2 regions of the Bradyrhizobium sp. Ses1 genome follow, and region 1 is predicted to be linked to the other one. Evidence: predicted binding sites of a transcription regulator. Region 1 holds the regulator's gene; the other holds the start of a gene.
The links. Region 1 encodes PhoB, which activates phosphate uptake and scavenging genes when phosphate is short. Its sites were predicted from a motif close to TGTCATNNANCTGTCAT; they were not measured.
Positions count from the first base shown of each region.

Region 2: the regulator PhoB is predicted to act here: its motif matches at 3,109-3,125, upstream of AC5ZG5_RS33315 (RNA degradosome polyphosphate kinase).

Region 1 covers NZ_JCAMOQ010000001.1:99,315-105,322, forward strand. Annotated here, with positions in the region: gene pstB (phosphate ABC transporter ATP-binding protein PstB) at 1-577, shown strand, start outside; gene phoU (phosphate signaling complex protein PhoU) at 589-1,305, shown strand; gene phoB (phosphate regulon transcriptional regulator PhoB) at 1,422-2,129, shown strand; gene AC5ZG5_RS00460 (GcrA family cell cycle regulator) at 2,250-2,765, opposite strand; gene AC5ZG5_RS00465 (aspartate aminotransferase family protein) at 3,264-4,472, shown strand; gene argF (ornithine carbamoyltransferase) at 4,472-5,398, shown strand; gene AC5ZG5_RS00475 (Hsp33 family molecular chaperone) at 5,611-6,008, shown strand, end outside.
Region 2 covers NZ_JCAMOQ010000041.1:53,650-59,657, forward strand. Annotated here, with positions in the region: gene purN (phosphoribosylglycinamide formyltransferase) at 1-534, opposite strand, end outside; gene purM (phosphoribosylformylglycinamidine cyclo-ligase) at 531-1,604, opposite strand; gene AC5ZG5_RS33305 (CDP-alcohol phosphatidyltransferase family protein) at 1,764-2,306, shown strand; gene AC5ZG5_RS33310 (P-loop NTPase family protein) at 2,393-3,070, shown strand; gene AC5ZG5_RS33315 (RNA degradosome polyphosphate kinase) at 3,198-5,378, shown strand; gene ppx (exopolyphosphatase) at 5,503-6,008, shown strand, end outside.

The DNA.
Region 1 (6,008 bases):
GCGCGCCACCGGCCAGTTGATGCTGGACCAGACCAACATCCTCGACCCCAAGCTCGACCTCAACCTGCTGCGGGCGCGGATCGGAATGGTGTTCCAGAAGCCGACGCCGTTCCCGATGACGATCTATGAGAACATCGCCTTCGGCATCCGCCTTTACGAGAAGATTTCGAAATCTGAAATGGACGGCCGCGTCGAGAAAGCGCTGCGCGGCGGTGCGCTGTGGAACGAGGTCAAGGACAAGCTCAACGCCTCCGGCCTGAGCCTCTCCGGCGGCCAGCAGCAGCGCCTCTGCATCGCCCGCACGGTTGCGGTGCGGCCCGAAGTTATCCTGTTCGACGAGCCCTGCTCGGCGCTCGATCCGATCTCGACCGCCAAGGTCGAGGAGTTGATCCAGGAATTGTCGGAGGACTACACGATCGCGATCGTCACGCATAACATGCAGCAGGCGGCGCGCGTCTCCGACAAGACTGCGTTCATGTATCTGGGCGAACTGATCGAGTTCGACGACACCAGCAAGATCTTCACCTCGCCGAGCGATCGACGCACCCAGGACTACATCACCGGCCGGTTTGGTTGAGGAGGGACATCATGGCTTCTGAACATACCGCCAAGGCATTCGACAGCGATCTTCAGGAACTGACCCGTCTGGTCGCAGAGATGGGCGGGCTGGTCGAACGGATGATCACCGAATCCGTCGATGCGCTGATCCGCCGCGACGTCGCGCTCGGCAAGCGTGTCGTCGCTTCCGACATCGAGATCGACAGCCTGCAGCGCGTGATCGAGGAGCGCGCCGTGCTGACGATCGCCCGCCGCCAGCCGATGGCTGTCGACTTGCGCGAGATCGTCGGCGCGATGCGGGTGGCGACCGACCTCGAGCGGATCGGCGACCTCGCCAAGAACATGGGCAAGCGCGTCGCCGCGCTGGAGAACGACTTCCAGCCGCTGAAGTTGATCCGCGGCCTGGAGCACATGACCGACCTCGTGCTGTCGCAGGTCAAGTCCGTGCTCGACGCCTATGCCGCGCACGATCTGCCGGCGGCGATGAACGTCTGGAAGAGCGACGAGGAGGTGGACGCGATCTGCACCTCGCTGTTCCGCGAGCTCCTCACCTACATGATGGAAGATCCGCGCAACATCTCGTTCTGCATCCACCTGATGTTCTGCGCCAAGAATATCGAGCGGATCGGCGACCACGCCACCAACATCGCGGAAACGGTCTTCTACATGATCGAGGGTCAGCAGATCACCGACAAGCGGCCGAAGGGGGATATGACGACGTTCGCCACGACCGTTCCGGGCAACTAGAGCAACATCCGGAAAGTCGACGCCGGCTTTCCGCCAAGATCCTGCTCAAACATCAAAGGAAGAGTGGGATGACGATTCAAGCAGAGAGTCATCCCGCTATAGGAGAAGCCAAGCCGATGAGCGCACGCATTCTGGTGGTCGAAGACGAAGAAGCGCTGACGACGCTGTTGCGCTACAATCTCGATGCAGAAGGCTATGATGTCGAAACGGTCGCCCGTGGAGACGATGCGGACACAAGGCTCAAGGAACGTATTCCCGACCTTGTCGTGCTCGACTGGATGCTGCCGGGACTCTCCGGCATCGAGCTGTGCCGCCGTCTGCGGGCGCGGCCGGAGACCAAGCAGCTCCCGATCATCATGCTGACCGCGCGCGGCGAGGAAAGCGAGCGCGTGAGGGGGCTGGCGACCGGTGCCGACGACTACATCGTCAAGCCGTTCTCGGTGCCTGAACTGCTCGCGCGGGTGAAGGGCCTGTTGCGCCGGGCAAGCCCGGAGCGGCTCGCCACCGTGCTCACCTATGGCGACATCGAACTCGACCGCGAGAAGCGCCGCGTCGCGCGCTCGGGCCGCCCGATCGATCTCGGCCCGACCGAATATCGCCTGCTGGAGTTCTTCCTGGAGCATCCCGGCCGCGTGTTCAGCCGCGAGCAGCTGCTCGACAGCGTTTGGGGCCGCGACATCTATATCGACGAGCGCACCGTCGACGTTCACATCGGCCGCCTGCGCAAATTGCTCAATCCCGGCCGCGAGCAGGACCCGATCCGCACCGTCCGCGGTGCGGGCTACGCGCTCGATGATCGCTTCGCGAAGGCCGAGCAGTCGTAAACCGGCGACCTCAATCCGCAGCCCGGGTGCAGCGAAGCGTAACCCGGGGAAATTTGGACCTGCCGATACAGCGTTCCCGGGTTGCGCTGCGCTCCACCCAGGCTACGATCTGTCGTCGGTTTACTTGCCTTGTGACGGCTTGACCGTCGGACGGCGGCGGTCAGCCGCCGGCTGGTAGGCGATGCGGGAGTGGTGCGCGCAATAGGGCAGGCCGGGAAGCGCCTTGCCGCCGCAGAAGAAGAATTCCGGGCTCGAGGGATCGCCGACCGGCCAGTGGCAGGTGGCCTCGTTCAATTCGAGCAGCGACAGCCGCTGGCTCATCGGTACCACATTGTCGTAGGCGATAGGGTCCGCTTCCACCTCCACCTCGAAGGCGTGGGCGAGCGCGGTGTTGCCGCGGGAGACCGGACGCGCCACGCGCATCATCGGCTGTGCGGGACGCGCCTTGCGCTGCCGCGGCGCGGCTGCAGCAGGACTCTTGGCGCGGCCCGAGAGGCCGAGCCGGTGCACCTTGCCGATCACCGCATTGCGGGTCACGTTGCCCAGTTCCGCAGCGATCTGGCTGGCCGAAAGGCCACCTTCCCAGAGCTTTTTCAACTGCTCGACGCGTTCGTCGGACCAGGTCAATACCGTCATCGCATCTTTCCCTTCGCGTTGCGCCGGCCGATCCTGGGACAGCGCTGCGATGCCTAATCTCAAAAATCCCTGCGGGCAGAATCCCTTAAGGCTCGCCGGGCACGAAAACCGCACCCGAACGTGTACGCCGCACACAAAGGACTCTAAGGGATCAAAACTGCCGCACGAGATGTCGTACCCGACAGGCTAGACGCTACAATATGGCGTGACTCTGGCGCAAGAGTCCGCGCCTATGCGTCCACATGTTCCGACATTTAGGGATTGCAATCGGGCTTTTCCACCACACCGGAAAACTGCGGATTACCGGCACTTTGCAGCGCAGCCTGGCGGCTTCGTGGCGATTGACAGCACCCGCCGCGCGCATAGAATGCCTTCACGTGCCGCCCTGCAAAGGCGGCACGTTTTGTTTTCGCTGGATGAGCTCCAGCCGCGTGTCTGCATCGCTGCACGCCGCCGGGGCTTGTCTGAAAGGCTTGTCTGAACCCTTCAGTGATCGCCATGACCGACCGCGCCACGTCGCATCTGCTTCCCGTTTTTGCCAGGGCCGATCTCGGCTTCGAACGCGGCGAAGGCTGTTGGCTGATCTCGACCAAAGGCGAGCGTTATCTCGACTTCACCTCCGGCGTCGCGGTGAACGCGCTCGGCCATGCCCATCCGCATCTGGTGAAGGCGCTGCAGGAACAGGCGACGAAGCTCTGGCACATGTCGAACCTGTTCAAGAGCCCGGACGGCGAGAAGCTTGCCGCGCGGCTGTGCGAGCAGAGTTTTGCGGACTTCGTGTTCTTCTGCAATTCCGGCGCGGAAGCGATGGAGGGCGTGATCAAGGTCGTGCGTCACTATCACTTCTCGAAGGGGCATCCGGAGCGCTACCGCATCATCACCTTCGAAGGCGCCTTCCATGGCCGCACGCTCGCGACACTCGCAGCGACCGGCGCTGCTAAATATCTCGAGGGCTTCGGTCCGCCGATGGACGGCTTCGACCAGGTGCCGCATGGCGATATCGAAGCGGTGAAACGCGCGATCGGTCCAGAGACCGCGGGCATTCTGATCGAGCCGGTGCAGGGCGAGGGCGGCGTGCGCTCCGCGCCGCCGGCTTTCTTCAAGGCGCTGCGCCAGCTTTGCGACGAGCATGGCCTATTGCTCGCGTTCGACGAGGTGCAGACCGGCATGGGCCGCACCGGCGATCTCTTCGCCTACAAGCGTATCGGGGTCACCCCTGACGTGATGTCGCTGGCCAAGGCGCTCGGCGGCGGCTTTCCGATCGGCGCCTTCCTTGCGACCGCGGAAGCCGCCTCCGGCATGACGGCGGGTTCGCATGGCTCGACCTTCGGCGGCAATCCGCTCGCGGTCGCGGCCGCCGGCGCCGTGCTCGATGTGATGCTGAAGCCCGGCTTCTTCGATCACGTGCAGAAGATGTCGCTCCTGCTCAAGCAGAAGCTCGCCTCCGCGGTTGACCGCTATCCGTCCATTCTCGCCGACGTGCGCGGCGAGGGGCTTCTGATCGGCGTCAAGGCCGTGGTGCCCTCGGGCGACCTCGTCAACGCCCTGCGCGAGCAGAAGCTGCTCACAGTCGGCGCCGGCGATAATGTGGTGCGCTTCCTCGCGCCGCTGATCGTCAGCGAGGCCGAGATCGAGCACGCCATCGGTTGTCTGGAGCGCGCCTGCACCGCGCTCTCAAGCGGACCTTCGAAGAAGGCAGCGGGATGATGAGCAAGGCGCCCCGTCACTTCCTCGACATCAACGAAATGTCGCTCAACGAGCTGCGCGCCATGCTGGCCGCCGGCGCCGCCATGAAGGCGAGACTGAAGGCGCATGAGCGGGCCACGAAGCCGCTCGAAGGCAAGACGCTGGCGATGATCTTCGAGCGTCCTTCGACCCGCACGCGAGTGTCGTTCGACGTCGGCATGCGCCAGCTTGGCGGTGAATCGATCATGCTCACCGGCGCCGAGATGCAGCTCGGCCGTGGCGAGACCATCGCCGACACTGCGCGCGTGCTGTCGCGCTATGTCGATGCGATCATGATCCGCATCCTCAACCACGATGCGCTCTTGGAGCTCGCCGCGCATGCCACCGTCCCCGTGATCAACGGGCTGACGCGCCGCTCGCATCCCTGCCAGGTGATGGCCGACCTGATGACGTTCGAGGAGCGTCGCGGTTCGATCGAGGGCAAGACCGTGGCCTGGACCGGTGACGACAACAACGTGCTGGCGTCATGGGCGCATGCCGCCGAGCGTTTCAAGTTCGCCCTCAATATCGCGACGCCGCCGCAGCTCGCGCCGAACAAGGCGATGCGCGACTGGATCAAGGCGACCCAGGCGCCGATCGTGCTCGGCAACGACCCCGAGGAGGCCGTGCGCGGCGCCGACTGCGTCGTCACCGACACCTGGGTGTCGATGGGCGACAAGGACGGCGAGCACCGGCACAATCTGCTCCGGCCCTATCAGGTCAATGCCAAGCTGATGTCGCTGGCCAAGCCCGATGCTTTGTTCATGCATTGCCTGCCGGCGCATCGCGGCGAGGAAGTCACCGACGAGGTGATCGACGGTCCGCAATCGGTGGTGTTCGACGAGGCCGAGAACCGCCTGCATGCGCAAAAGGGCATTCTGGCCTGGTGTTTTGACGCGGTCGCGTAAGCGCGCCGCCAAGATAGCTGTCGTCCCGGCCAAGCGAAGCGCGAGCCGGGATCCATAACCACCGATGTGAGTTGTTGCATCAAGCTGCGGCCCCAGCTTTTCACAATGCTCACATCGGTGGTTATGGATCCCTGCTTTCGCAGGGATGACGGCTAACAACGATAGATGTGAACCCCTTTCGTTTCGCCTCTCAAGACCCCAGATAGAGCGCCATGGTTTCACAATCCCCCGACATCAAGATCACGGAAACACCGACCCGGGCGCCATCGGCCGTGCCGGTCGACGACGCGGTGCTGCCATTCGAGGTCGATGCACTCGATCTGCGTGGGCGGCTGACGCGGCTCGGTCCCGCCCTCGACGACATCCTGCACAAGCATGATTATCCGCCTGCGGTCGGCAAATTGCTCGGCGAGGCGATCGTGCTGACGACGCTGCTCGGTTCATCCCTGAAGTTCGACGGCCGTTTCATCCTGCAGACCCGGACCGACGGCCCGGTCTCGTTCCTGATCGTCGATTTCAAGGCGCCCGATCGGCTGCGCGCCTATGCGCGCTACGATGCGACAAGATTGCAGGACGGGCTCGACTCCGGCGCGCTGCTCGGCAAGGGCCA
Region 2 (6,008 bases), on a different contig from region 1:
CTGGTGCTCGATCTGGATGACGCGGGCCGCCAGCGTCTCCGGCGTATCGTCATCGGCGACCGCCACCGCGCCCTGCACCACGATCGGCCCGGCATCGGTCTCCGGGATCACGAAATGCACGGTTGCGCCCGAGATCTTCACGCCGGCCTTGAGCGCCTGGCCATGCGGATCGAGGCCGGGGAAGCACGGCAATAGCGACGGATGGATGTTGAGCATCCTGCCGTACCAGCGCTGCACGAATTCGGCCGTGAACAGCCGCATGAAGCCGCCGAGACAGATCAGCTCGACGTTCTTCTCGTCGAGCGCACGCTGCAGCATCGCCTCGAAGCCGGCGCGGTCCTTGCCGAACGGCTTGCTCTCGATGACGACGGTCGGAATGCCGCTCGCGCTGGCCTTGGCGAGGCCCGCGGCGTCGGCGCGGTTGGAGATCACCACAACGATCTCGGCCGGAAAGTCTTCCGCCTTCGCGGCCTCGATCAGCGCGACCATGTTCGATCCGCGCCCGGAAATCAGGATGGCGACTTTGCGCTTCATTGCGAAAGATCGAGATGGCCGTTGTAGACGACGCGATGATCGCCGGTCGCGTGGATCACCTCACCGAGCAGCGTCACGGTCTCGCCGCTTTCGATGAACACCTCCATGACGCGCTCGACCGCATCCGCTTTCACGATCGCGATCATGCCGACGCCGCAGTTGAAGGTGCGCAGCAGTTCGAGCTCGGCGATGCCGCCCGCTTCCGCCAGCCATTTGAACACCGGCAGCACCGGCAGCCGGGCCAGATCGATACCGACGCCCAGATGCTTCGGCAGCACCCGCGGAATGTTGTCGGTGAAGCCGCCGCCGGTGATGTGGGCGAGCCCCTTGATCGCCCCGGTCTCACGGATTGCGCGCAGGCAGGATTTGACATAGAGCTTGGTCGGCGCCAGCAGCGCGCCGCCGAGCGTCATGACCGGCGAGAACGGCGCCGGCGCGTCGAAGCTGACGCGCGACTGCTCGACGATCTTACGCACCAGCGAGAATCCGTTGGAGTGAACGCCGGAGGAAGCAAGGCCGATCACGGCATCGCCGATGGCGATATCCGGCCGCGGCAAGAGCGTCCCGCGCTCGGCGGCCCCGACCGCAAACCCAGCAAGGTCGTAATCGCCGTCCTTGTAGAGCCCCGGCATCTCCGCGGTCTCGCCGCCGATCAGCGCGCAGCCGGATTCGCGGCAGCCCTCGGCGACACCCGCGACGATCGCGGCGGTCGCCTCCGGGTCGAGCTTGCCGCAGGCAAAATAGTCGAGGAAGAACAGCGGTTCCGCGCCCTGCACCACGAGGTCGTTGACCGACATCGCCACCAGGTCGATGCCGATCCCGTCATGCAGCCCGGTCTCGATCGCGATCTTGACCTTGGTGCCGACGCCATCGGTCGCGGCCACCAGCACCGGGTCCTTGAAGCCGGCCGCCTTCAGGTCGAACAGACCCCCGAAGCCGCCGATCTCGGCGTCCGCGCCGGCGCGCGCGGTGGCGCGGACCATCGGCTTGATCAGATCGACCAGCCGGTTGCCGGCATCGATGTCGACGCCGGAATCCGCGTAAGTGAGGCCGTTCTTGCGCTCGGTCATGCAAAATTCCAGTTGAAGACGGCTGGTTACGAGGAATTCCGCCCCCGCGCAATGGCTCGCAAGGCGGCAGGCGGTATACTATGTAGATAACAGCCGGCTCAGCCCCCAAAAGGGCCGAATCTTCCGTGAATTCAGGCCGGTAGCCGGGAAGCGACCGAGTTGAGCATACCCAATATCATCACGCTGGGCCGCATCATTCTGGTGCCGGTCATCGTCTGGGCGATCGTCTCCAGCCAGATGGAAATCGCGTTTGCGATCTTCGTGATTGCCGGCGTCAGCGACGCCGTCGACGGTTTCCTCGCCAAGCGCTTCAACATGACGAGCGAGCTCGGCGCGCTGCTCGATCCGCTGGCCGACAAGGCGCTGCTGGTGTCGATCTATGTGGCGCTCGGGATCTGGGGCGCGGTGCCGCGCTGGCTCGTCATCCTCGTGGTCTCGCGCGACATCATGATCGTAGCGGCTGTGATTGTGTCCTGGCTGTTCGACAAGCCGGTCGAGATAAAACCGCTGATGGTCTCGAAACTTAACACGGGGGCTCAGGTTGCCTTCGCAGCCCTGGTGCTGGCCTCACTCGGTTTCGGTTTCCAGCCAAGGCCTTACGATCTGATCCTGATGGGATTTGTCACCATCTTTACTTTGGTTTCCGTCTCCCTCTATCTCGTGGAGTGGGTGCGGCACATGAGCACGATCGAAGCGCGTTAGAGCGTAAAGAGCGTTTTCGCGCGAAGTGGGCACCGGTTCGCGTAAAGAAAACGCGTCAAGAGAACGGAAGTCCCGGAGAGTTTTGCGTGGCAGGTAGCGTTCACCCTCGTCAGCTTGCGTTGGCGTTGCCACATGCGGAGAGCCTGACCCGCGACGACTTCCTGGAGGGAACGGCGAATGAGGCCGGCCTTGCTCTGATCGAGAGCTGGCCCGACTGGCCGAACCGCATCATGCTGCTGGTCGGCCCCGAAGGATCGGGCAAAAGCCACCTCGCCGCGATCTGGGCCGAGCGGGCCGGCGCGCGCTCGACCGCGGCGCACGCACTGTCGGCCGAGGCCGTGCCGGCGGACCTTGCGACGGGTGCACTCGTGGTCGAAGACCTGAACCCGCACGGCTTCGACGAGCGCGCGATGTTTCACTTGCTCAATCTTGCCCGCCAGGACGAAGCCTTCGTGCTGATGACCGCTCGCATTCCGCCCTCCGCGTTCGAGATCGAATTGCGCGACCTCCGGTCACGGCTGCGCGCGGTACCGACCGTGTCATTGTTGCCGCCAGACGATCTCTTGTTTCGCGGCCTGATCGTCAAATACTGCACGGACCGACAGATGACCGTAGACGAATCACTGGTGAGCTATCTCGCCAGCCGGATCGAGCGTTCCTACGCCGCCGCCCGCCGGGCGGTGGAGCTGCTCGACACCGAGGCGCTGCGGCTCGGCCGGCCGGTGACGCGGGCGCTGGCAGCGGAACTGTGGCGCAACGCCTGATCCCTGTGACTTGACGGCGCGGGCTTCCGGAACGTCAATGTCATCGAAACGTCATCCACTTATCACAGGGTTGCGTTGCATTTGCTTAAGTGGCTCTGGGCCTGAACTCGAATGGATCGAGAACTTCATGGAATCGGCACAACCTATTGAAGTACAAGAGAAAGAACAGGTTGCTGAAGGGCTGCCGGCGATCGCGACGAGCCCCGAGCGCTTCATCAACCGCGAGCTTTCCTGGCTGCATTTCAATCGCCGCGTGCTGGAAGAGGCCGTCAATCCCGGCCACCCCGCGCTCGAGCGGGTGAGATTCCTGTCGATTTCAGCCAATAACCTCGACGAGTTCTTCATGGTCCGCGTCGCCGGTATCAAGGCGCAGGTCCGTGAAGGCATCCCGGAGCGCAGCCCCGACGGGCTGACGCCATCCGAACAGCTCGTCCTGATCAACCAGACCGTCTCCAAGCTCGCCTCCGACCAGCAGGCGATCTGGAGCGACCTGCGCACGATGCTCTCGGAAGTCGGCATCCAGCTCGTCGACGGGCGAGACGCCACCAAGACGGAGCGGGCCTGGATCGAGGATCATTTCCTCCACAGCATCTTCCCGCTGCTGACACCGCTCGCGATCGATCCGGCACATCCCTTCCCGTTCATTCCCAACCTCGGCTTCACGGTGGCGCTGCAATTGTCCCGGATCTCCGACGGCAAGGCGATGAACGCGCTGATCCGCATGCCCGGCAAGATTGACCGCTTCATCCGCATCCCCAGTGAGGGCCGGCTGCGCCTGATCACATTGGAGCAGGCCACCGGCCTCTTCATCGGACGTCTGTTCCCGGGCTACACGGTCATGGGCCAGGGCGCCTTCCGCGTCATCCGCGACTCCGAAATCGAAATCGAGGAAGAAGCCGAAGACCTCGTCCGCACGTTCGAGACCGCGTTGAAGCGACGCCGGCGCGGATCGGTGATCCGGCTGGAGATCGAGGCCAAGATGCCTGAGGAGCTGCGCCTGTTCGTGCAGCACGCACTCAACGCCGCCGACGACGAGGTTTTCCTGGTCGACGGCGTGCTGGCCATGAACGAGCTGTCGCAACTCACCCGGCTCGACCGGCCCGATCTCGAATTCACCCCCTATGTGCCGCGCCATCCGGAACGGGTGCGCGACCATGGCGGCGATATCTTTGCCGCGATCCGCCAGAAGGACCTGATCGTCCACCACCCCTACGAATCCTTCGACGTCGTGGTGCAGTTCCTGCAGCAGGCCGCACGCGATCCCGAGGTCGTCGCCATCAAGCAGACGCTCTATCGCACCTCGCAGAATTCACCGATCGTGCGCGCGCTCGCGGAAGCGGCTGAGGCCGGCAAGTCGGTCACGGCGCTGATCGAGCTGAAGGCCCGCTTCGACGAGGAAGCCAACATCCGCTGGGCGCGCGACCTCGAACGCGCCGGCGTGCAGGTGGTCTACGGCTTCATCGAGCTCAAGACCCACGCCAAGTTGTCGATGGTGGTGCGCCGCGAGGGCAGCAATCTTACCACTTACGTCCACACCGGCACCGGCAACTACCATCCGGTGACCGCGCGCATCTACACCGATCTCTCCTACTTCACCTGCGATCCGGTCATCGGCCGCGACGCCGCGCGCGTGTTCAACTACGTCACCGGCTATGCCGAGCCGAGCGACATCGAAAAGATGGCGGTGTCGCCGCTCACGCTACGCAAGCGCATCATCGAGCACATCCAGGGCGAGATCGGTCACGCGCGTCATGGCCGGCCGGCCGCGATCTGGATGAAGATGAACTCGCTCGTCGACCCCGACATCATCGACGCGCTCTATGAAGCATCGCAGGCGGGAGTGCCGATCGAGCTCGTGGTGCGCGGCATCTGCTGCCTCAGGCCGGGGTTATCAGGACTTTCCGAGAACATCCGCGTCAAATCGGTGATCGGCCGCTTCCTGGAACACGGCCGAATCTATTGCTTCGGCATGGGATATGGGCTGCCCAGCGCGAAAGCGGCTGTGTATATCTCCTCTGCCGACATGATGCCGCGGAACCTCGACCGCCGTGTCGAGGTGCTCTGCCCGCTGCAAAATCCCACGGTGCATCAGCAGGTTCTCGAACAGATCATGGTCGCGAATCTGAAGGATACGGAGCAGAGCTGGCGATTGTTGCCCGATGGATCGTCAACGCGTATGAAGGCCGCGAAAGGCGAAGAGCCTTTCAACCTTCATAATTACTTCATGACGAATCCGAGTCTGTCGGGCCGTGGAAAGTCTCTCAAGGAATCTTCACCGCGCCGTCTCACTCGCCGCAACGAGCGCTAGAGCGTTTTCGAGCGAAGTGGACACCGGTTCGCGTGAAGAAAACGCGTCAAAACAACAATCTAGAGCTTCGGTTCTGATTCAATCAGAACCGAAAATGCTCTAGCCACCACAAGGGGACTTTCCGGTGAAGCGACCGCGCAAGCGCGCTACCAGCGTCGCTGTCATCGATATTGGCTCCAACTCGGTGCGTCTCGTGATCTACGAGTCGCTGTCACGTAACCTCACCACGCTGTTCAACGAGAAGGCGCTGTGCGGTCTCGGCCGCGAGGTGCAGAGCACCGGGCTTCTTGCCGAGGATGCGGTCGCAAAGGCGCTGACGGCGCTGCGGCGGTTTCGCGCGCTGTGCCGGATCCAGAGGGTCGGCCGCGTCTATGCGATCGCGACGGCCGCCTGTCGCGACGCCAGGAACGGTGCCGATTTCATCGCCGAGGCCGAGCGCATCTGCGGAACGCGGATCGAGATTCTATCAGGCCCACGGGAAGCCAAGCTCTCCGCCCTGGGGGTCGTCTCCGGCGTGCACAAGCCCGACGGCATCGTCGGCGATCTCGGCGGCGGCTCGGTCGAACTGATCGACGTCAAGGGCAATCGCGTCCACAGCGGCGTGACGCTGCCGCTCGGCAGCCTCGCGCT